4 regions of the Kocuria sp. CPCC 205231 genome follow, and region 1 is predicted to be linked to each of the others. Evidence: riboswitches for the same ligand, from Rfam matches in the RefSeq annotation. Region 1 holds a riboswitch; each other region holds the start of a gene.

Region 1 (5,590 bases):
AGCCAGTCCGTGGCCGTGGCCGCCGCGGCCCTGGACCCGGTGGTGGGCAGCGACGCCTGGCGGCACGTGCTCTCCGTCGTCGCGGTCGCCTGCTGGTCCGTGGGGCTGTTCCTCTACGCCGCGGCGGGCGTGCTCGTGACGCTGCGCATGATGCTCTATCCGCTGCGGCCGGTCGACCTGACCCCGCCGTACTGGGTGGCGATGGGCGCGTGCGCCATCACCGTGCTGGCGGCCTCCCGGATCGTGGAGATGTCCGACACCCCGATGGTCGCTGTGGTCCGCGGGCTCGTGGCGGGTCTGGGCCTGGTCTTCTGGGCGTTCGCCACCTGGTTGATCCCGGCCCTGGTGGCGGCCGGGTGGTGGCGCCACCGCCTGCACCGGGTGCCGCTGCGCTACGAGTCCTCGCTGTGGAGTGTGGTCTTCCCGCTGGGGATGTACGCCGTGGCCAGCATCTATCTGGGCCGCGCGGACGACCTGCCGATCGTGGGTCTGGTCGGGGCCGTCTGGCTGTGGGTGGCCCTGAGCGCCTGGGCGATGGTGTTCACTGCCATGCTCGTGCACCTGGTCCGCCGGCTGCTCCTCGGCCGGGAGGATCCGGCTCCGGCCTGGCCGGAGCCGGACGCGGCCGTCAGGCCGGACCCAGGGGGCGGACCGGGCGCCGCCCGCTGACCCGGCGGAACCGGCGCCGCCGGCGCCGCCGGCGGCGCCGGCGGCGCAGCCGACCGGGCGGAAAGGACCGGTCAGGCGGTGAGCGCGCGCTCGAGGTCCTCCAACTGGTCCTCGACGTCCTCGATGCCCACCGAGAGCCGCACCAGGTCCACGGGCACGGCCAGCGCAGTGCCCTTCACGGAGGCGTGCGTCATCTCCGAGGGGTAGCAGATCAGGGACTCCACCCCGCCCAGGCTCACCGACAGCGAGTACAGCCGGGTGCCCTCCGCCACCGCCCGGGCCGCGGCCTCCCCGCCGGTCAGCCGGAAGGAGACCATGCCGCCGAACCCGCGCATCTGCGCGGCGGCGAGCGCGTGGCCGGGGTGCCCGGGCAGCCCGGGGTAGAGCACCTGCGCGACCTCGGGGCGCTCCAGGAGCCACTCGGCGATCCGCTGCGCGTTGTCCTGGTGGCGCTCCATCCGCAGGCTCAGGGTCTTGAGCCCGCGGGCGGCCAGGTAGCTGTCCTGGGGGCCCGCCACGGCGCCGGCGGCGAACTGCTGGAAGCCGACCGCCTCGGCGAGCGGGGCCCCGCGCCACTGGGCCGTGCCCACGACCACGGCGCCGCCGAGCACGTCCGAGTGCCCCCCGATGTACTTCGTGGTGGAGTGCACCACGGCGTGCGCGCCGAGCTCGAGGGGGGTCTGCAGGTACGGGGACGCGAAGGTGTTGTCGACGACGAGCAGCGCCCCGGCGTCCCGGGCCAGCTGCGCCCACGCCGCGACGTCGGCGATGCCGAGCAGCGGGTTGGACGGCGTCTCGAGCCACAGCACCTTCGTGGCGCCGGGGCGCACGGCCGCCCGGACGGCGTCGAGGTCCGTGATCTCCACGGGCGTGTGCCCGATGTCCCACGGGGCGAGGACCCGGGTGATCAGCCGGTTGGTGCCGCCGTAGCCGTCGGCGCCGAGCACGATGTGGTCGCCCGGGCGCAGCACGGCGCGCAGCAGGGCGTCCTCTGCCGCGATCCCCGAGGCGAACGCGAACCCCCGCTCGCCGCGCTCCAGGGCCGCGAGCTGCTCCTCGAAGCCGCTGCGGGTGGGGTTGGAGCCGCGGCTGTACTCGTGCCCGGCGCGCAGCACGTTGATCCCGTCCTGGGCGAACGTGGAGGTCTGGTAGATCGGCGGGATGACCGCCCCGGTCAGCGGGTCGGGCTCCTGGCCGGCGTGGACGGCGGTGGTCGTGAAGCCCCGGTGGCGGGTGCGGGTCTCGGTGGGGGACGTCATGGCGGGGCTCACTTCCGGGTGGTCTGGACGGCGGTGACGACGGTGTCGAGGGCCTGGCCGAGGTCGGCCACGAGGTCCTGGGGGGACTCGAGGCCGATCGAGAGCCGGATCGTGGTCTCGGCGATCCCGCCGGCCCGGCGCTGCTCGGGGGTCAGGCGGCAGTGGGTCATGGCCGCCGGGTGGGCCACGAGGCTGCGGGTGTCCCCGATGTTGGCGACCAGCTTGAACAGCCGGAGCGCGTCGATGAACGGGCCCACGGCGCCGTCCGGGGCGGCGAGGTCGAAGGAGAACACGGAGCCGGTCCCGCGCGGGAAGTCCCGGGCCGCGATCCCGGCGCCGGGGTCCCCGGGCACGCCGGGGTGGTGGACGCGGGCGACGGCGGGGTGCCCGGCCAGGAACTCGGCCACCGCCAGCGCCGAGGCCGTGTGGCGGGCCACGCGCAGGTCGAGGGTCTCGGTGCCCTGCAGGATCTGGCTGGCGTTGAACGGGGAGAGCGTGGTGCCGAGGTCGTGCACGTACTTCGCCCGGACCAGGTGCAGGTAGGGGCTGGCGGCGGCGCACTTGTCGACGAGGCTGAGTCCGCCCCAGCGGGCGCGGGCCTGGGTGAACTGCGGCCACTTGTCCGGCCGGGCGGACCAGTCGAAGGTCCCGCCGTCCACGACCGCCCCGGCGAGCGCGTTGCCGTGCCCGCCCAGGAACTTGGTGGCCGAGTGCACCACGATGTCCGCGCCCTTCTCCAGCGGCCGGTACAGGGCCGGGGACGCGAGGGTGTTGTCGACGACGACGGGCACGCCGGCGGTCCGGGCGACGTCGGCGATCCCGGGCAGGTCCGGGAGGGTGGCCAGCGGGTTGCCGATGGACTCGAGCAGGAACGCGCGGGTGTCGGGGCGCACGGCCGCGGCCCACGCCCCCGGGGCGGTGGGGTCCACGAAGGAGACCTCGATGCCGTAGTCAGCGAAGGAGTCGGTGAGCAGGTCCACCGTGCCCCCGTAGAGCTTCTCGGAGGCCACGAGATGCTTCCCGGCGCCCTGGCCGAGCAGGGCCAGCAGCGCCACGGCCACGGCGGACTGGCCCGAGCCGGTCGCCACGGCGCCCGCGCCGCCCTCGAGGTCGCTGATCCGCTGCTCGAGCACGGCCACCGTGGGGTTGCCGGTGCGCGTGTAGGTGAAGCCTGCCCGGGTCTGGGCGAACATCTGCCGGGCCGCCTCGTAGTCCGGGAACTCGAAGGCCGCGGTCTGGTAGATCGGCACCGTCAGGGTGCGCTGGACGACCTGGTCGTGGGTGCCGGCGTGGATCTGCCGGGTCGCGAGGTCGTGGTCGGTCACGGGGATGGACATGGCGCTGCTCCTGTGCCTTGCTCTTACCCGCACCGGTCATCCGCGCGGGCCCGGTGGGCACGCCGCGGAAGATGCAGGCCGCTTCCTCATCCGAACCACCCAATGAGCATGGGGTTGGTGCGTGACCAAGTCGGAGCTTGGCGGTCACGTCTCGTGAAGCTGGAACAACACTATGCGCAGAGGTAGTGGGTGTCCCTCCGCGTCGGAAGATGACGACCGTGACGGTTCGTGACGCCGGCCGTGCGCGCCGGGCCCGGCGCGGGGCCGGCGCGTCAGGCCCGGGTGTCGATGTCCTCGAAGATCAGGAACGTCTGGGTGTCCACCACGCCGGGCAGCTGCTGGACGTGCTCGAAGATCACCTGCCGCAGGTGCACGGTGTCCACGGCCCGCACGAGGAGCATGACGTCGAAGTTCCCGCCCACCAGGGCGATGTGGTGCACGGCGGGGATCGCCTGGAGCTGGGCGCACAGCTCCCGCCAGGTGTTCTGCTGGAGCTTGAGCGTCACGTACGCGGAGGCCTGCAGGCCCGCCCGGACCGGGTCGATCACGGTGCTGAAGCGCAGGATCACCCCCTCGTCCCGGAGCCGGTTGATCCGGGCGTAGGCGTGGGCGCGGGAGACGTGCACGGCCGCGGCGATCGCCGTCACGGACTGCCTCGCTTCCCGGGACAGCTCCGCGAGGATCTTCCGGTCGGTCTCGTCCAGCGGCACGGGGGTCGAGGGCACGGCGGGCTCCTTCGGGGCGGGTCGGGCGCGGGGCCCGGAACGTGTCGGACGAATGCGTGTGCTCCACGCCACACTAGAACATTTCGTCCACGCGCGGTGCACTGTCCGTCTCAGACTTCTGCATTTTCCCCGCTCTGTGGATACGAACCATGCCCGGTTCCCATACTGGGGAGACAGAGCCGCACCACCTTCCTGCCCTCCCCGGACCGCGGCCGCACCGGGGACCGACCGAGGGGACACCATGAGCCAGACCGTCGAGACCCCCGAGGACCCGATCCTCCGGGCCTCCCAGAGCTTCGGCATCACACCGGAGCAGTACATGCTCCCGGCCCGCGGCGAGATCCGCATGGTCGACCCGAGCGGGCGGCTGCTCGCCCCCGAGGAGCAGGGCACCGGCCCCGGCCACGAGTACCCGCTGCCGGCCCCGGACGTCCTGCTGGGCGCCTACGAGAAGCTGGTGGTCGGGCGGCGGGTCAACGACCAGAACTCCGCGCTGGTCCGCCAGGGCCGGATGGCCGTCTACCCGTCCAGCCACGGCCAGGAGGCCTGCCAGGTGGCGGCCGCCCTGTGCCTCGAGGAGGGCGACTGGCTGTTCCCCACCTACCGGGACACCGTGGCGGTCATGACCAAGGGCGTGGACCCGATGCAGGTCATGGCGATCTTCCGCGGCGAGTGGCACAGCGGCTACGACCCGCACGAGCACCACGTGGGCATCCAGTCGACCCCGCTCACCACCCAGCTGCTGCACGCGGTGGGCGTGGCCCACGCCGCCAAGCTGCGCGGCGAGGACACCGTGGTCCTGGCGATGTGCGGGGACGGCGCCACCAGCGAGGGCGACTTCCACGAGGCCCTGAACTTCGCGGCCGTGTTCAAGCTGCCGGTCGTGTTCTTCGTGCAGAACAACGGCTACGCGATCTCCGTGCCCCTGTCCCAGCAGTCCGCGGCCCCGAGCCTCGCCCACAAGGCGGTCGGCTACGGCATGGCCGGCGAGCGCGTGGACGGCAACGACCTTGTGGCGCTGCTCGCCACCCTGCGGCGCGCCGTGGACCTGGCCCGCTCCGAGTCCGAGCCCCTCCTCGTGGAGGCGCACACCTACCGCATGCAGGCGCACACCAACGCCGACGACGCCACCCGCTACCGGGACGACGCCGAGGTGCAGGAGTGGATCGCCAAGGACCCGGTGACCCGGATGCGCGCCTACCTCGGCGCCGAGGGCGTGCTCGACGACGCGGCGGAGCAGCGCATCGCCGCCGCCGCCGAGGACGTCGCCTCGGCCCTGCGCGACGGCATGAACGCCGACGTGGAGATCGACCCGCTCGAGCTGTTCCGCCACGTCTACACCGAGCAGACCCCGCAGCTCGCCGAGCAGGAGCAGTTCCTGACCGCCGAGCTCGCCCGAGAGGAGACCGGACAGTGAGCACCCTGCACGCCCCCGCCCCGGCCGGCGAGGCCCCGGCGGTCAAGCCCGCCACCTTCGCCCAGGCGCTCAACACCGCCCTGGCCGACGCGCTGGCCGCCGACCCCGCCGTCGTCGTCTTCGGCGAGGACGTCGGCACCCTCGGCGGCGTCTTCCGCATCACCGACGGGCTGACGAAGCGCT
Region 2 (5,590 bases), on a different contig from region 1:
CGCGGGCTGCGCAGGGCGGCCGGCGGGCCGGTGCCAGAATGGCCGCATGAGCACCCCCGCCCACCTCGCCCCGCGACCGCCCGCCTTCGGCTCCACCCGCGCCGACCTGTGGCTGCAGGTGCTCCTCGTGCTCGGGGTGTCCCTGGGCGCCTCGGCCCTCTGGGCCGCGCTGTCCCTCGCCGAGCACCTGGCGCGCGGACCGCTGTCCGAGGCGCAGGCCACGATGAACCCGCCGCTGAGCCCGCAGCCCCTCATCGACCTGCTGCGCCAGCTCACCGGGATCGCCCTGGACCTGGTGCCGGTGCTGCTCGCGCTCTACCTGCTCGCCGGCTCCGCCGGGGCGCTGGGCACGGTCCGCCGGCGGATCGGCCTCGACGCCCGGATGCCCCTCCCGGACCTGGGCCTCGGCACCGTGCTCTTCCTGCTCATGGGCCTGGGCACGCTGGCGCTCTACGGCGCCGGCCGGGCCCTGGGCGTCACCGCGGAGGTGACCACGTCCGGGCTCGCCGCGCACTGGTGGACGGTGCCCGTGCTGCTGCTCTCGGCCGTGCGCCACGCCCTGGTCGAGGAGGTCGTGGTGGTCGCGTTCCTGACCGACCGGCTGACCCGCATCGGGTGGAGCTGGCCCGTGGTGCTGGTGGTCACGGCCCTGTTCCGCGGCAGCTACCACCTCTACCAGGGGATCGGGCCCTTCCTCGGCAACGTGGTGATGGGCCTCGTCTTCGCGGAGCTCTACCGGCGCACCGGCCGGGTGATGCCCCTCGTCGTCGCGCACTTCCTGCTGGACGCCGTCGGCTTCCTCGGGGCAGCCCGGCTCCTGGGCTGAGACCCGCCCCGCGGGGCGCGGCCCAGCCGCCGGGCACTGCGGGCCCGGTCGCGGACCAGGCCGGCCTCAGATGGTGACGGCGCCGTCCGGGGTGCTGAACGAGACGGAGAGCACCCCGGGGGTGCCGTCCGGATAGCGCCAGTCGACCTCGAGGTCCTCGAGCGCGGTCTCGACGGGGGCGCCCAGCCACTCGGCGACCCGTTCCGGGGCACCGGCGATGGTCATCCCCGCGAGCCCGACGTCCGTGATCCGCGCCTGGGACGGGTGCATCTCCGGGGCGGAGTCGAAGTGGATCATGAACGGCAGCTGCGGATCGGCGATCAGGCCCTTGACGCCGATCTGGTGCCACTCGAGGCACCGGCCGTCCGGGAAGACCCGGTGGCCGGGCACGGAGCGGCGCCCCAGGCGCTGCTCGAAGGGGGCGAGGTCCTCGACCTCCACGACCCAGCCCAGCCAGCCGCCGCCGGCGGCGGACCGGGCCCGCACGGCCTGCCCGAAGGGGGCCTTCTCCGCCGCCGGGTGCTGGAGGACCTCGACGACCTCCACGTACTGGTGGTTCGTGAGCGGCAGGATCATGTTGCGGGTGCCGAAACGGGGGTGCACCCCGCCCTTGACCGGTTCGATCCCGAGCTGGTCGGCGATGCGCTCGGTGGTGGTCTCCAGGCCCTCCGGGCGGCAGGCGTAGGACACGTGGTCGACTCTCATGGGCACATCGTGGCACCCTGTGAGTTTCGTCTCCAAATCGGTCCGCGACGCGCCGGGCACCGTGCGGGCGGCACCCCGGCCGGGGCGTCACGCCCGACCCCGGCTTGACGCCGTGCGGGCCTGATCCGGAGAATGCTGTCCAGGTCATGAGCGCCAGCGTCCAAGCCCCAGCTAGCTGGCCGGCAACCCTCCACCGCGGTGGGGTGCCCTGGGTGAAGACCAGGCTCCTCGCGTCCGGCGAGCGAGCAAGCGCGGGTCCCCGGCGCCCGGCCGTTCCCGGCCGCACCGCCTCGGCCGGGACGGGACCCCTGAGATCCACAAGGAGTCCCACGGCATGTCCGATCTCCCCGCCTCCAGCACCGACGCCTCCGCCGCCCGCACCGACGCGGCCGAGCGCCCCACCCCCGAGAACCCCGGGGGCTGGGCCTTCGAGACCCGGCAGATCCACGCGGGGCAGAGCCCCGACCCGGTCACCGGCTCGCGCGCCCTGCCGATCCACCAGACCACGTCCTTCGTCTTCCCCGACGCCCAGGCCGCCGCCGACCGCTTCGCGCTCGCCGAGCTCGGCCCGATCTACACGCGGATCGGCAACCCGACCACGGAGGTCGTGGAGAACCGGATCGCCGCCCTGGAAGGCGGCGTGGGCGCCCTCATGCTCAGCGCGGGGCAGTCGGCGACGACGTTCGCCGTGCTCAACGTCGCCGGCGCGGGAGACCACCTCGTGGCCAGCCCCAGCCTGTACGGCGGGACCTACAACCTCTTCAAGTTCACACTGCCCAAGCTCGGCATCGAGACCACCTTCGTCTCCGACCCCGACGACCCCGAGGCGTGGCGGCAGGCGGTCCGGCCGAACACGAAGGCCTTCTTCGCCGAGACGATCCCGAACCCGCGCAACGACGTCCTCGACATCGAGACGGTCTCCGGGATCGCCCACGACCACGAGGTCCCGCTCATCGTGGACAACACCGTGGCGACCCCCTACCTCGTCCAGCCCCTGCGCTGGGGCGCGGACGTCGTGGTGCACTCGGCCACCAAGTTCCTCGGCGGGCACGGCACGGCCATCGGCGGCGTGATCGTGGACTCCGGGGCCTTCGACTACGGCCGCTACCCGGACCGCTTCCCCGGCTTCAACCAGCCGGACGAGTCCTACGGCGGCCTCGTCTACGCCGAGGCCCTGGGCGCGGAGGGGCCCTTCGGCGTCAACCTGTCCTACATCCTCAAGGCCAGGGTGCAGCTGCTGCGCGACCTCGGCTCGGCGATCTCCCCGTTCAACGCGTTCCTCATCGAGCAGGGCATCGAGACGCTGTCCCTGCGGATGGAGCGGCACGTGGCCAACGCCGGGACGGTGGCCCGCTGGCTCGAGGCCCGCGAGGACGTGCGCTCGGTGTCCTGGGCCGGGCTGGAGTCCTCCCCGTGGCACGAGCGGGCGCAGAAGTACGCGCCCCGGGGCGCCGGGTCGATCCTGGGCTTCGTCCTCGACGGCGGCCGGGAGGCCGGGGCCGCCTTCGTGGACGCCCTGACCCTGCACTCGAACGTCGCCAACATCGGCGACGTGCGCTCCCTCGTGATCCACCCCGCGTCCACCACGCACAGCCAGCTCCTGCCCGAGGAGCAGCTGGCCGCCGGCGTGGAGCCCGGCTTCGTGCGCCTGTCCGTGGGCCTGGAGCACATCGACGACATCCTGGCGGACCTGGAGCAGGGCTTCGCCGCGGCCGCGGCCGCGCAGGGAGGACAGGAGTGACCGTGACGGTCGTGAGGGGCTCCGGCGCCGGGACCGCCGTCCGCGAGGACGGCGTGCCGCGGGTCGCCGGGATCGGCGAGCTCGAGCTCGAGTCGGGCTTCCGGCTGCCCGACGTCCGGATCGCCTACGAGACGTGGGGGACGCTCGCCCCGGACGCCTCCAACGCGGTGCTCGTCGAGCACGCCCTCACCGGGGACACCCACGTGGCGGCCGGCCGGGCCCGCCCCGGCGCCCCCGAGGCCGAGCGGCGCGCCGCCGAGAGCGGCGGCTGGTGGGAGGGCCTGATCGGCCCCGGCGCCGCCATCGACACGGACCGGTGGTTCGTGGTCTGCACCAACATCGTGGGCGGCTGCTACGGGTCCACGGGCCCGGCGACCCCCGCGCCGCCGAGCGTGGACCCCGAGGGCCGCCCCTGGGGCTCCCGCTTCCCGCTCATCACCGTCCGGGACTCCGTGCACGCCGAGGCGGCGCTGGCCGACGTCCTCGGCATCGACGCCTGGCGCCTGGTCATCGGCGGCTCCATGGGCGGGGCCCGCGCCCTGGAGTGGGCCGTGACCCACCCGGACCGCGTCCGGGCGTGCGCGGTGGTCGCCGCGTGCGCCCAGTCCAGCGCCGAGCAGCTCGCGTGGGGCCAGGCGCAGAACCTCGCGATCCGCCAGGACCCGCACTTCCGCGGCGGGGACTACTACGACGGCCCGCCGCCCGTCACGGGCCTGGGCCTGGCCCGGCGGATCGCCCACATCACCTACCGCTCGGCCGACGAGCTGCACCACCGGTTCGGGCGCTCGCCGCAGGCCGAGGAGCAGGTCATCGACACGCACGCCGGCGGGCGGGGGCGCTACCAGGTGGAGAGCTACCTCGACCACCAGGCGTCCAAGCTGGCGGGCCGCTTCGACGCCAACAGCTACCTCGCCGTCAACGAGACGCTCATGTCCCACGACGTCGCCCGGGGCCGCGGCACGCTCGAGGAGGCGCTGTCCGTGACCTCGTGCGAGTGGCTCGTGGCGGCGGTGGACTCCGACCGGCTCTACCTGCCCCGCGAGTCCGACGTCCTGGCCGCCGCGCTGCCCGGGGACGTCCGGCGGCACACCCTGACCTCGCCCTCGGGCCACGACGGCTTCCTCATCGAGGCTCCCCAGCTCGGCAAGCTGCTCGTGGAGACCGTGCTGCCCGAGCGCTGAGCCGGGACGGGGGTCCTCAGCCGTTCCCGCTCGCTCAGCCGTCCGCGGCACCCCGGTCGTCGCCGGGGCCCGCCCCGGGTCCCTCGCCGGGCGCGACGCCGCCCCCGGGCACGGTGGGGGTGCCGAAGTGCGGCCGCTTCGGCCGGACCTGCGCCCCGGAGCTGGTGCGCCGGATCCGGCGGGCCACCCACGGGCGCAGATAGCGGTGGGCCCAGACGAGGTCCTCGCCGCGGGCCTGCCGCCAGGACGAGGGCGGGCGGTCGGGCACCACCTCGGGCACGAGGCCGTGCGCGAGGCCCAGGGTGTCCAGGGCCTCGACCGCGATCCGGTGGTGGCCCAGGGGCGAGAAGTGCAGCCGGTCGGGGTCCCACATCGCCGGGTCCGCGAGCTCCCGCAGCCCCCACAGGTCCACCAGCACGGCGTCGTGCCGGGACGCGACCACGCGCACGTTCTCGTTGTAGACCGCGATCCGGCCCCGGATCCCGCGCAGCACGGGCGTGGCGCCGATGTCCGGGCCGCCGACCAGCACGACCGTCGCCCCGTCCGCCGCGAGCCGGCCCACGACGTCGTCCATCTCCTCGGCGATCGCGTCCGGGTCCCCGCCGGGGCGCAGCATGTCGTTGCCGCCCGCGCAGACCGTCACGAGGTCCGGGGTCAGCTCCAGGGCCGGTGCCACCTGCTCGTCGACGATCTGGCGGAAGAGCCGGCCGCGGATCGCGAGATTGGCGTAGGACAGGCCGGGGGCGAGGCGGTTCAGCTCCTCGGCGACCCGGTCCGCCCAGCCGCGGTGCCCGCCGGGGGAGCCGGGGTCCGGGTCCCCGATGCCCTCCGTGAACGAGTCGCCGATCGCCACCATGCGGCGCCACGGGTGGACGGGAGGTGCGGTGTCCGGGGGCCCCGGCGTCGTCTCGGTCATGCCTCCCGGTCTACCACCGGGCCCGGCGGGCGTCCACGCGCCCGCGCCGCGGGCCCCGGGACCGGGTGGCACACTGGTGCCATGACCGACGCCACCGTCCCGACCGGGACCGCCACCCCCTTCGCCGTGTGGAGCAGGGACGCCGACGCCCGCCCCGGCACCCCGCTGCTCGTGCTCCTGCACGGCTACGGCTCGCACGAGCAGGACCTCATGGGTCTCGT
Region 3 (5,590 bases), on a different contig from region 1:
GCCAGCTCCGCAGCTGCGGGTCCAGCCGGGTCTCCTCGGCCACGTCGTGCGGGACGTGGAACAGGGACGTGGAGGAGGCCACGGACACCTGGGCGCCCCCGCGGGCCAGCTCCGCGAGCTGGTCGAGCCGGCCGGCCAGGTCGGCCCGCCACACGTTGTGCCCGTCCACGGCGCCGGCCACGAGCACGGCGGAGTCCTCGCCCCGGAAGAGCTCCAGCTCCTCGGCGGTGGGGGCGGCGCCCTTGACGAGGTCGAGGTGCAGGGCCTCCACCCCGGAGCAGGCCAGCGGGTGCAGCAGCGGCCCGGGGGAGCCGTAGGACGTGGTGACGAACAGCTGCGGGCGCCCGGTCACGGCGGTCAGGCCCGTGTAGGCGTCCCACACGGACGAGGCGAGCTGCTCGCCGGGGACGTCCTGGTCCGCCACGAGGGCCGGCTCCTCCAGCTGCACCCAGTCCGCGCCGGCGGCGGCGAGCTCCTGGAGCAGCCGCGCGTACACGGGCAGCAGCTCGGGGAGCCGCTGCAGCGGGTCGAAGCCCGCGGGGGCGTCGTCGTCGGCCTTGGCGAGGAGGAGGAAGGACACCGGGCCCACGAGGACCGGGCGGACGGTGAAGCCGTGTGCGGCGGCGCGGCGGACGTCGGCCACGAGCCGGTCGGCGGTGGCGCGGAGCGGGGTCTCCGGGCCGATCTCGGGCACGAGGTAGTGGTAGTTGGTGTCGAACCACTTGGTCAGCTCGAGGGGAGCGCGCCCGGCGTCGCCGCGGGCCAGCACGAAGCTCGCGTCGAGGCCGAGCCGGCCCTCGGCGTCGGCGAGATCGGCGAAGCGGGCCGGCACCGCCCCGAGGGCCACGGTGGTGTCCAGGACCTGGTCGTAGAGGGGGAACGCCGCGGGCAGGGACGAGTCCCGGGCGCCGAGGCCCAGCTCCACGAGCCGGCGGTGGGTCGCCAGCTGCAGGTCGGCGGCCGCAGACTCGAGCTCCTCGCGGGTCGAGCGCCCGGCCCAGTAGGCCTCCAGGGCCTTCTTCAGCTCGCGGCGGCGGCCGATCCGGGGGTAGCCGGTGATGGTGGCGGCGGGGAACGGGACAGTGGTCATGGTGGTCTCCTGAAGGGGTGTCGAGGGGTCGTGCGGAACGGTGGGTGGGCGCGTGCTCAGGCGGGGAGCAGAAGGTCCTCGAGCGCGACGGGCACGTGCGGGACGCGCGGGAGGTCCACGTGCTCCAGCAGGTCGAGCGCGGCCCCGTGCTCGTTGAAGGTGTAGAGGTGCAGCCCGGGGGCGCCGGCGTCCAGGGCGGCGCGGGCCAGCCGCGCCGCGAAGGCCACGCCGGCGCGGTGCCGCTCGGCAGGACCGGGCGCGTCCTCCAGCGCGGCGGCCAGGCCCGGGTGGGGCGCCAGGCCCGCCAGCCGGCACAGCGTCCGGAGCCGCCGCGGGTCGGTGACCGGCATGATCCCCGGGACGATCGGGATCGTCACCCCGGCCGCCCGCGCCGCCGCGACCAGGCGCTCGTAGCGCTGCGGGCGGAAGTAGACCTGCGTGATCGCGAAGTCCGCCCCGGAGCGCTGCTTGGCCAGCAGCACCTCGACGTCGTGCCGGAAGGACGGCGACTCCGGGTGCCGGGTCGGGTAGGCGGCCACGCCCACGGCGAGCCGGCCGGCCGCCAGGGCCGCGGTGTGGCGCTGCTCGACCTCGCGCACGAGCTCCACGAGCTCGCCGGCGTGCCGCAGCTCGCCCGGCTCGGCCCCCGGGTCGAGGTCGCCGCGCAGGGCCAGGACGCCCCGGACGCCGCGGCGGACCAGTGCGGCCACGGTCTGCTCCAGCTCGGCCCGAGTGCTGCCGACGCACGTCAGGTGGGCCAGGGGCCGCAGGCTCGTGCGCGCCAGGAGGTGGTCGAGCAGGGCGAGCGAGCTGTCCCGGCGCTGCTCGTCCCCGCTGTACGTCACCGAGACGTGGTCGGGACGGGTGGGCTCGAGCTCCTCGATGGTCCGCAGCAGCGTGTCGGCGCTCGCCGCGCTGCGCGGCGGATAGAGCTCGTAGGACAGGGACGGCGGCGCCGGCCGGGCGGTCGGGCGTGGTGTCACGTTCTTCCTCCAAGGGTCACCCCGAGGGAGGGCAGCAGCCGTCCCGGAGTGGACCCGGGAGGCTGCGACAGCTCCATCGGTCCTGGCGGGAGCACCGTTCCGCGCACCCCGTGGCGGGGGCGCGGATGGTTGCTGCGGCGTCGACGAGCCAGGTCTCTCGGCCGCTCTGGATAGATGCAGGACCCATTCCAGCGGCTGCCCCGCCGCGCTGCCAAGTGCGGGCGCCCAGAAGACGCCGGTGCGCCGACTGTGACGACCGCGGCGTCACAGGACGCAACACCGACGCGCGACGACGCACCGGCGACGACGCACCGGCGGCGAGGCCCATGAGGAGCGCAGGTCCGGGGCCGTCACGATCCGGTCTCGGGTCTTGCCGGGCCGGGGCGGGCGGCCTAGTCTTTGACAACCAACAGGTTGATCAAGGAATCAGTTGACAAACACCGTGGATCCCGGCGACGACGAGCTCGACAGGGCCTTCCTGGCCCTGGCCGACCCGGTCCGCCGCCGCATCGTCGCCCGGCTCAGCCGCGGACCGGCCACGGTCACCGAACTGGCGGAACCCTTCGCGATCTCCCTCCAGGCGGTCTCGAAGCACATCCAGGTCCTCGAGCAGGCGCAGCTCGTCACGCGCACCCGTGACGCCCAGCGCCGGCCCGTCCACCTGGACCCCGCACGGCTCGAGGCGCTCACCGCGTGGATCGACCGGTACCGGCTGGTCCGGGAGGAGCAGTTCCGCCGCCTCGACGCCGTGCTCGACACCCGAGCCGCGGACCGCGGCCAGCACACCCAGGACTGAACCATGGGACACGCACTGCACCTGACCGTCCCCGACGGCCTGCCCTTCATCGACTTCGAGCGCGAGTTCGACCACCCCGTGGCCGACGTCTTCCGCGCCCACGCCGACCCCGAGCTGTTCCGGCAGTGGATCGGGCCGCGCGGGCTGCGGACCCGGATCGACGGCTTCGAGTTCCGCCCCGGCGGCGCCTACCGGTTCGTCCAGCGCGGCGAGGACAGCACCGAGGAGTACGCCTTCCGCGGCGTCTTCCACACGGTGCGCGAGAACGAGCTCGTGGTCCAGACCTTCGAGTACGAGGACTGGCCCGACGCCGTGGACCTGGAGTACCTGCATTTCGAGGACCTGGGCGACGGCCGGTGCCGGCTGCGCGGGCACACCGTCCACGCGTCCCAGGAGGCCCGCGACGGGATGGTCGGATCCGGCATGGAGAAGGGCGTGGCCGAGGGCTACGAGCGGCTCGAGGAGCTGCTGGGCGGGCGGACCGCGCAGGGCGGGGTCTGACCGTGGACTGGACGCTCGAGGTGGTGCTGGTGCCGGTGCGCGACGTCGACCGGGCCGTGGAGTTCTACCGGGACCAGGTCGGCTTCCACCTCGACCACCACACCACCACCGAGCAGATGGACATCGCCCAGCTGACCCCGCCCGGGTCCGGCTGCTCGATCGTGGTGGGCAACCTCCCCGCCCACCGGGAGATGGCCCCCGGATCCCTGCGCGGGCTCCAGCTGGTGGTCGCGGACGCCCGGGCGGCCCGCGAGGAGCTGCTGTCCCGGGGCGTGGAGGTGAGCGGGATCACGGTGCTCGACGAGCGGGACGGCGGCACCGTCTTCGGCTTCAGCGACCCCGACGGCAACTCGTGGGCGGTCCAGGAGCTGCGGGTCCGCGCCGAGCGCCCGCTGATCCCGCCGGAGCACCGCCTCTGACACCGTCACCGGCGCCGGCGACGGCCGCGCACCGCGGCATGTCCTGTGCCCGTGGCCCCGGCGGAGCCGCGGCTCCGCCGGATCAGTCCTGCGGGGCGTGCTCGGCCCGGCGGCCGAGCACCTTCGAGGCCAGGGCGATGAGCGCCACCAGCCCGGCCGTGAGCAGGAGCTGGCCCCGCACGGCGCCGTCGAGCAGCCCGAGCAGGACGATCCCGGCGAGGAGCGCCAGCGCCAGGTACGACAGCCACGGGAAGGCCCACATCCGCAGGGGCAGCTCGGTGCCGTCCCGGTCCGCGCGGCGGCGCAGGACGATCTGCGAGACCAGCGCGAGCCCCCAGACGACCAGGCAGGTCGCGCCCACGGTGTTGAGCATCCACAGCAGCACGGTCTCGGGCCACAGGTAGTTCAGCACCACGGCGGCGAAGCCGAAGAGCACGGAGACGACCACCGCGCTCCGGGGGACCCCGCGGTCGGAGACGTCGGCGAAGGCCCGCGGCGCCGAGCCGCGGCGGGCCAGCGACCAGAGCATCCGGGACGCGCCGTAGATGTTCGCGTTGAGGGCCGAGAGCAGCGCCAGGATGATGACCACGGCCATCAGCACGTCCGCGCCGGGCACCCCGGCGGTCTCCAGCACGGCCACGAACGGGCTGACCGAGAGCTGCTCGTCGTTCCACGGCAGCACCAGGACCATGACGGTCACGGCGCCCACGTAGAAGACGAGGATCCGGACCAGGATGGTGCGCACGGCGCGGGCCACGTTGCGCTGCGGGTCCTCGGTCTCCGCGGCGGCGATGGTCACGAGCTCCGTGCCGCCGAACGCGAAGACCACCACGAGCAGCGCGGCGGCCACCCCGGTCGGGCCGTGGGGCAGGAAGCCGCCGTGAGCGGTGAGGTTCGCGAGCCCCGGGGAGGGCTCCTCGGTCAGGCCCAGGAGCACGGCGATCCCGACCGCGAGGAAGGCCAGCACCGCGAGCACCTTCATCAGCGCGAACCAGAACTCGGTCTCCCCGAGCGTGCGCACCCGCACCAGGTTGATCGCCGTGAACACCACCATGAACAGCAGCGCCAGCACCCACTGCTCGGCCACCGGCCACAGCTCCGCGAGCAGCTGGGCCGCGGCCGTGGCCTCCGCCGCGACCACCACCACGATCTGCGCCCACCACAGCCAGCCGAGGGTGCGTCCCACGGTGCGGCCCATGGCCTTCTCGGCGTAGGTGGAGAACGCGCCGGGGGACGGATCCGCGGCGGCCATCTCGCCCAGCGCCCGCATCACGAGCACGAGCAGCACGCACGCCACCAGGAAGGACAGTAGCACCGCCGGCCCGGCGGTGCGGATCGCGGCGCCCGTGCCGATGAACAGGCCGGTGCCGATCGCGCTGCCCAGGGCCATCATCACGAGGTGCCGGGCCTTGAGGTGGGTGCCCGGGGCGGCCGCGGGCGCGGAGGACGGGGACCCGCCCGGGGTCCACGTGGAAGGGGAACTCATGAGCATCGAGGGTATCGGACCGCGGTGGCCGCCGGACGGGGCGGCGGATGCCGGTCCCGGGTCACGGCCCGCTAGACTTGCACGGTACGAGCCCCTGGGTCTCCTCCTGCCGGCGTCGCGCCGTCCCGGTCGCGCGGGTGGGAGCGGGCCGACGCAGGGGCGTTGTCGTGCCCGGCCGGTGCGCGCCTCCGCCGGGGCCCGCGGGAGAAGTCCCGTTCCATCCAGGCAGGAGAGTCGTTCAATGCCAGCAATCGTGATCGTCGGCGCCCAGTGGGGCGACGAGGGCAAGGGCAAGGCCACCGACCTGCTGGGAGG
Region 4 (5,590 bases), on a different contig from region 1:
GGTGCGCGACGCCTGCGCGGCGTTCGGCGCGGTCCTCGACGGGCTCGGCGACGACGACTCCTGGGCCGCCACTGGCTGCCCGGGGTGGTCGGTCCGGGACCTCACCCACCACTGCGCGATGGACGCCCTGCGGGGGCTGGTCGCGCTGCACACGCCCACCACCGCCCGCCCCGACCGGGACGCCGCGACCTACTGGACCGACTGGGGCGGCGATCCCGCGGGGGCCGCCGAGGCCCGGCGCCACACCCGCGTGGCCGCGTCCATGGTCCTGGACTGGGAGCCGGTGCGCGCCCTCCACCGCGAGACCACCCGGGCGCTCGTGCACGCCGCGCAGCACTGCGGCGACGGCGCGGTCCGCACCCAGGGGCACGTGCTGCGCGTCGAGGACCTGCTGAGCACCCTCGCGGTGGAGGCCACGGTCCACCACCTGGACCTGATCCAGCACCTGGACGGCTCCCCGGGTCCCGCCGTGGACGGGCTCGCCGAGGTCCGCCGGGTCCTCACCGACCTGTGGGAGCGGGAACCGCTCGAGCACTGGAGCGACGAGCACTTCGCCCGCGTGGGCACCGGCCGGGCGGAGCTGACCGCCCAGGAGCGTGCGGAGCTGGGCGCGCACGCGGACCTCCTGCCGCTCTTCTCCTGACCCTCCCCCCTCCGCGAGGTCGCCGACACGTGCAATCCCGCGGAGGAAGAAGGAGGGGGAACGGGTTCCGTGCCAGGCTGGGGGCATGAGCCGCAACGACCCCGCCGTCATCGACCGCCTCATGGCACGGCCCGGCCGGTGGGCCGTGGTGGGGTTGACCGGCAACACGGCCCGTCCGGCGCACTCGGTGGCGAAGCGGATCCGGGACGACCTCGGCATGACGATCGTCCCGGTCAACCCGAAGGGCGAGCCGGTGCACGGCGAGCCCGGCCACCGCACGCTCGCCGAGGTCCCGGGGCCGATCGACGTGGTGGACTGCTTCGTGAACTCCCGCCGCGTCGGCGCGGTGGTGGACCAGGCCATCGCCGTGGGCGCCGCCGCGGTGTGGCTGCAGCTGGGCGTCGTCGACGAGGACGCCGCCGCCCGGGCGGAGCGGGCCGGCCTCGACGTGGTCATGGACACCTGCCCCCTGATCGAGCTCCGGTCCCTGCTCCGGCGGGGCTGGACCCTGGACCCGGGCCGGACCCCGCCGCTCGCCCCGCCCGGCTGAACGACCCGGCTGAGCGACCCGGCGGAGCCGCCCGAACCGGGTGGGCGCAGGCCCGATGCGGGCCGGGACCGTCCCCGTGCGGCGGGACCGCACAGGGGTTGCACCCGGTCAGGGGCCACCCGCTAAGCTGTCCCCCGACGACGATGACGAGTCCCGACACGAAGCTCTGGCTGGTCGGGCGGCAACCCTCTCCCGTAGCGGGGTGCCCCAGATGAACATCGGGCCGCGGTGCACGTGCTCCGCGGCAAGTACGGCGCCCACCAGTGCGTCGGACCCGCGGGCAGGTCTCCACGACGCACGGGCGCGGGTCGGCATCGACCCGGGAGGAACACCCCATGAGCAAGCGCATCGCCCTGAACGCCTTCGACATGACCTGCGTGGGCCACCAGGCCCCCGGTCTGTGGAAGCACCCCCGCTCCCGGGCGGACGAGTACAACACGATCGAGTACTGGACGGACGTCGCCCAGGTCCTGGAGAAGGGGCTCTTCGACGCGCTGTTCCTCGCGGACGTCGTCGGGTACTACGACGTCTACCAGAACTCCGCGGCCCCGGTGATCCGGGACGCCACCCAGATCCCGGTCAACGACCCCTTCATGCAGATCTCCGCGATGGCGGCCGTGACGAAGCACCTCGGCTTCGGCGTGACGAGCGCGATCACCTACGAGCAGCCGTACCCGCTCGCCCGGAAGTTCGCGACCCTCGACCACCTCACGAAGGGCCGGATGGGCTTCAACGTGGTGACGTCCTACCTGAAGTCGGCCGCCGAGAACCACGGGCTGACGGAGCAGATCTCCCACGACGAGCGCTACGAGATCGCCGAGGAGTTCATGGAGGTCTGCTACAAGCTCTGGGAGGGCTCCTGGGAGGACGGCGCGGTCCGGCGCGACCGGGTCAACGGGGTCTTCGCCGACCCGGCGCTCGTCCACCCGATCCAGCACCACGGCAGGTACTTCGACGTCCCCGGCATCGGGCTGACCGAGCCGTCCCCGCAGCGCACGCCGCTGATCTTCCAGGCCGGGGCCTCCTCCCGCGGGCGGGCGTTCGCCGGCCGCCACGCGGAGGCGGTGTTCGTGGGCGGCATCCGCCCGGACCTGACCCGGGTGGTGACCGACAAGCTGCGCGACGAGGCGGAGGCCGGCGGGCGGGACCGGGACGACCTCAAGATCTTCGCCATGCTGCACGTGATCGTCGACGAGACCGACGCGAAGGCCGAGCAGAAGCGCCGCGACTACGAGCGGTACGCGGACACCGACGGCGCGCTGGGCCTCGTGGGCGGCTGGTCCGGGCTGGACCTGGGCCGCTACGACGAGAACGACGTCCTGGAGTACATCAAGACCGACTCGATCCAGTCCTTCCTGACCCCCTTCACCACGGCCGACCCGCACAAGAAGTGGACGATCAAGGAGGTCGCCAAGCACATCTCGATGGGCGGCATGGGCGTGCCGATCGTCGGGTCCCCGCAGACCGTGGCCGACGAGCTCGAGCGGTGGATCGACGAGGGCGGGCTGGACGGCATCAACCTCGCCTACCACGTGTCCCCGGGCTCGTTCGAGGACTTCGTGGAGTGGGTCGTGCCGGAGCTGCAGAAGCGCGGCCGCTACCGCACCGGCTACGAGGGCACCACGCTGCGCGAGAACCTCTACGGCAAGGGGCAGACCAAGGTGCTCGGCACCCACCCCGCCGCCGCGTTCCGGGGCGCCTACGCGGGCAGGCCCTCCGCCGCGGACACCCCCGCCCGCCAGCTGGCCCTCTGACCCCCGTCCCCTGACCCCGCGGCTCCGCCGAGAGCACGGGGCAGGGCACGGACGAGGGGCCCCCGCGTGCGGGGGCCCCTCGTCCGTGCCGGGTCAGGACGCCGGTGCGGCGCTCCAGCGCAGCAGGGCCGCGACGTCCGTGCCGTGGGGCAGCGCCCCCGGCGGCACGAAGACGGGGCGGCCGTCGGTCAGCACCGCGGCGCGCACCAGCGCGGCGTCGGCGGAGACCCGGCCCAGCACGCCGGCGCCCACGGCCTCCGACTCCTCCAGGGCGATCCACGGCTCGGCGTCCAGGGCGATGAGCTGCTGCTCCGTGTCCAGGTGGGTGTCGTCGATCAGCAGCGTCTCCGCCTGGGCCTGCTGCAGGGCGGAGACCACGGGCGCCATCCCCGAGACGGCGGTGGGGTCCGCGCGTCCCTGCTGCTCGGCGAGCCGCTCGAGCAGCGCCTGCTGGCGGTGCGCCACGACCTCCGCCACGCGCTCCTCGACCTGGTGGTCGAAGTCGGCGGACTTGCTGCCCTCCGCCCGGGTGTTGGCGTCCACGACGCTCAGCATCCCCCGGCTCGCCTTGGACAGCTGCTCCTCGACCAGGCCCCGGGCCCGCAGGTCCCCGGCCAGGACGACGAGCTGGGCCCCGCTCTCGGCCACGACCTTGTCGATCTGCTCGGCCACCTGCTCGGTGTTGCGCCGCCACACGTCCTCCGTGTGCCGCTGCCAGCGCCCCTGCGACCAGCCGCCCCCGGGGAACTTCTTCAGGTGCTCGGTCTCGCCCTCGATCTGCTGCTCGTCCGCGGCCCGGACGCGGCTGGCGTGCTGGAGGCAGATCTCGCCGCCGTCCCGGCCCACCTCGGCGACCACGTACGGGAAGTCGTCCGGGCGGTGCCGGAACAGGGGAGTGAGATCGGGGACGTCCTCCACCTGGACGACACCGCTGCCGGCCCGGGGCCCGGGGAGGACCTCGTCGATCTCCACGGTGCCTCCGCGCACCAGCAGGTACCGGCACACCGGGTCCGGCACGCCCTCGGCCGGGCGCACGGCGGCCTCCACCGCGGCGAGGTCGGCCTTGCTCGCACCCTGGCGCTCCAGCTCTCGGCAGATGTTCTCCGGAAGCACGTCGATGGCGTGCAGCGAGTCGACGGTGCCGGTGCTGATGTCCGTGTACACGGTGCACCAGGGGCCCTTGCTCTTGAACAGTTCGGCGTAGCGGTGGAATCGGCTCGTCATGATCGACAACTCCTGCTGTTGAGCGGTGCTTCCTGTGGTGCAGACCACGTTATCCGACCACCAGGGGGCTGGGAACAGACGACCCGACGAGTAGGGTCGGAGGCACACGACCGGCCCCACGGCCGGTGGTCCCGCAGGTCCCACGACGCAGGAGGCAGTCATGAGCGACGTACCCGAGTACGACGAGGCCGACCGGCTCGAGCAGTCGATCGACGCCGATCAGCAGGATCTCGACGACCAGGACGAGGAGGCTCCGGTGCACGCGCCCGACCGCTCGGAGGCGTCCTCCCTCGAGGCGAACCCCGACGACCTCGTGGAGCAGGACCAGGAGGTCGTCCTCGACGAGCCGCAGGAGGTCTCCACGCTCGAGGAGGAGTGAGCCGCGCACCGCGCGGGGGCAAGGACCCCGCGCGGTGCGTCACACCGCGGACCAGCCGCCGTCCGAGGGCATGATCACGCCGTTGACGTTGGAGGCGTCGTCGCTCGCGAGGAAGGCGATGACGGCGGCGACCTGCTCTGCCGTGGCCGTGGCACCGGGGGCGACCGCGTTGGTGCGGATGCCGTCCGCGGCGTGCGTGAGGGCGGTGCTCTTCGTCAGCCCGGCCACGGCGTGCTCGGAGGCGGTGTAGGCCGCGCCCGCGGCGGAGCCGCGCAGGGCCGCCTCGGAGGCCACGTTGACGATCGCTCCCCGTCCGGAGGCCCGGAGCAGCGGGATCGCCGCGCGGGCCACGGCGCCGCCCTCTTCATGGTGGTGCGGAACGGGCCCGGAAAAACTTCCCGGAAAAAATGTGACCTGCTGCATCCACGGAGGGGTCAACGGCGGTAGTACGGGTGCAAGGTCGATTCCGCTTCCGCCAGGGAGCCCGTTCAAGGAGCAGTTACCATGCGCAAGACCCTTTCCGCCGCAGCAGTCCTCGGCCTCGGTGCCGGTGCCCTCAGCATGAGCCCGGCGTTCGCCGCCGAGCACGCCGAGCTCTCCGTGCTCCACGGCGTCCCCGACACCGTCGTGGACGTCTACGTCAACGGTGAGCTCACCCTCGACGACTTCGAGCCGGGCACCCTGGCCGGCCCGCTGGAGCTGCCCGCCGGCAGCTACGACCTGGCCATCACGGCCCCCGACGCCGCCGACGCCTCGGAGCCGATCATCGGTCCCGTCACCGCCGACCTGCAGACCGGGATGAGCTACACGGCCGCGGCCCACCTCGACGCCGAGGGCAACCCCACGGCCGCCCTGTTCACCAACGACATGTCCGAGATCGAGGCCGGGAAGTCGCACCTGACCGTCCGGCACGTGGCCGCGGCCCCGGCCGTGGACGTCCTCGCGGGCGACCAGGCGATCATCACCGGGCTCGAGAACCCGAACGAGGAGACCCTCCCGGTCGACGCCGGCACGGTCTCGGCGTCCGTGGCCGCCGCGGG

What was found. A riboswitch is a leader RNA that binds a small molecule or an ion and turns the genes downstream of it on or off. The one in region 1 is predicted to bind S-adenosylmethionine.
Region 2: it holds a riboswitch for S-adenosylmethionine, as region 1 does, so the genes downstream of both, RF640_RS05520 (bifunctional o-acetylhomoserine/o-acetylserine sulfhydrylase) here and RF640_RS15185 (O-acetylhomoserine aminocarboxypropyltransferase/cysteine synthase family protein) in region 1, are expected to answer to the same signal.
Region 3: it holds a riboswitch for S-adenosylmethionine, as region 1 does, so the genes downstream of both, RF640_RS07200 (methylenetetrahydrofolate reductase) here and RF640_RS15185 (O-acetylhomoserine aminocarboxypropyltransferase/cysteine synthase family protein) in region 1, are expected to answer to the same signal.
Region 4: it holds a riboswitch for S-adenosylmethionine, as region 1 does, so the genes downstream of both, RF640_RS08635 (LLM class flavin-dependent oxidoreductase) here and RF640_RS15185 (O-acetylhomoserine aminocarboxypropyltransferase/cysteine synthase family protein) in region 1, are expected to answer to the same signal.

The regions. Positions count from the first base shown of each region.
Region 1 covers NZ_JAVKPP010000015.1:71,202-76,791, reverse strand. The annotation lists gene RF640_RS15195 (tellurite resistance/C4-dicarboxylate transporter family protein) at 1-669, shown strand, start outside; gene RF640_RS15190 (cystathionine gamma-synthase) at 741-1,928, opposite strand; gene RF640_RS15185 (O-acetylhomoserine aminocarboxypropyltransferase/cysteine synthase family protein) at 1,937-3,265, opposite strand; SAM riboswitch class IV at 3,303-3,424, opposite strand; gene RF640_RS15180 (Lrp/AsnC family transcriptional regulator) at 3,538-3,990, opposite strand; gene RF640_RS15175 (thiamine pyrophosphate-dependent enzyme) at 4,232-5,407, shown strand; gene RF640_RS15170 (alpha-ketoacid dehydrogenase subunit beta) at 5,413-5,590, shown strand, end outside.
Region 2 covers NZ_JAVKPP010000004.1:194,436-200,025, forward strand. The annotation lists gene RF640_RS05510 (CPBP family intramembrane glutamic endopeptidase) at 47-826, shown strand; gene RF640_RS05515 (VOC family protein) at 893-1,531, opposite strand; SAM riboswitch class IV at 1,674-1,789, shown strand; gene RF640_RS05520 (bifunctional o-acetylhomoserine/o-acetylserine sulfhydrylase) at 1,866-3,272, shown strand; gene RF640_RS05525 (homoserine O-acetyltransferase) at 3,269-4,453, shown strand; gene RF640_RS05530 (SGNH/GDSL hydrolase family protein) at 4,488-5,369, opposite strand; gene RF640_RS05535 (alpha/beta hydrolase) at 5,451-5,590, shown strand, end outside.
Region 3 covers NZ_JAVKPP010000005.1:230,994-236,583, forward strand. The annotation lists gene metE (5-methyltetrahydropteroyltriglutamate--homocysteine S-methyltransferase) at 1-1,090, opposite strand, end outside; gene RF640_RS07200 (methylenetetrahydrofolate reductase) at 1,147-2,073, opposite strand; SAM riboswitch class I at 2,144-2,250, opposite strand; gene RF640_RS07205 (helix-turn-helix transcriptional regulator) at 2,516-2,869, shown strand; gene RF640_RS07210 (SRPBCC family protein) at 2,873-3,370, shown strand; gene RF640_RS07215 (VOC family protein) at 3,373-3,789, shown strand; gene RF640_RS07220 (amino acid permease) at 3,872-5,275, opposite strand; gene RF640_RS07225 (adenylosuccinate synthase) at 5,517-5,590, shown strand, end outside.
Region 4 covers NZ_JAVKPP010000006.1:249,604-255,193, reverse strand. The annotation lists gene RF640_RS08645 (maleylpyruvate isomerase N-terminal domain-containing protein) at 1-643, shown strand, start outside; gene RF640_RS08640 (CoA-binding protein) at 729-1,193, shown strand; SAM riboswitch class IV at 1,336-1,450, shown strand; gene RF640_RS08635 (LLM class flavin-dependent oxidoreductase) at 1,529-2,947, shown strand; gene RF640_RS08630 (Vms1/Ankzf1 family peptidyl-tRNA hydrolase) at 3,041-4,171, opposite strand; gene RF640_RS08625 (hypothetical protein) at 4,332-4,550, shown strand; gene RF640_RS08620 (SDR family oxidoreductase) at 4,590-4,901, opposite strand; gene RF640_RS08615 (DUF4397 domain-containing protein) at 5,055-5,590, shown strand, end outside.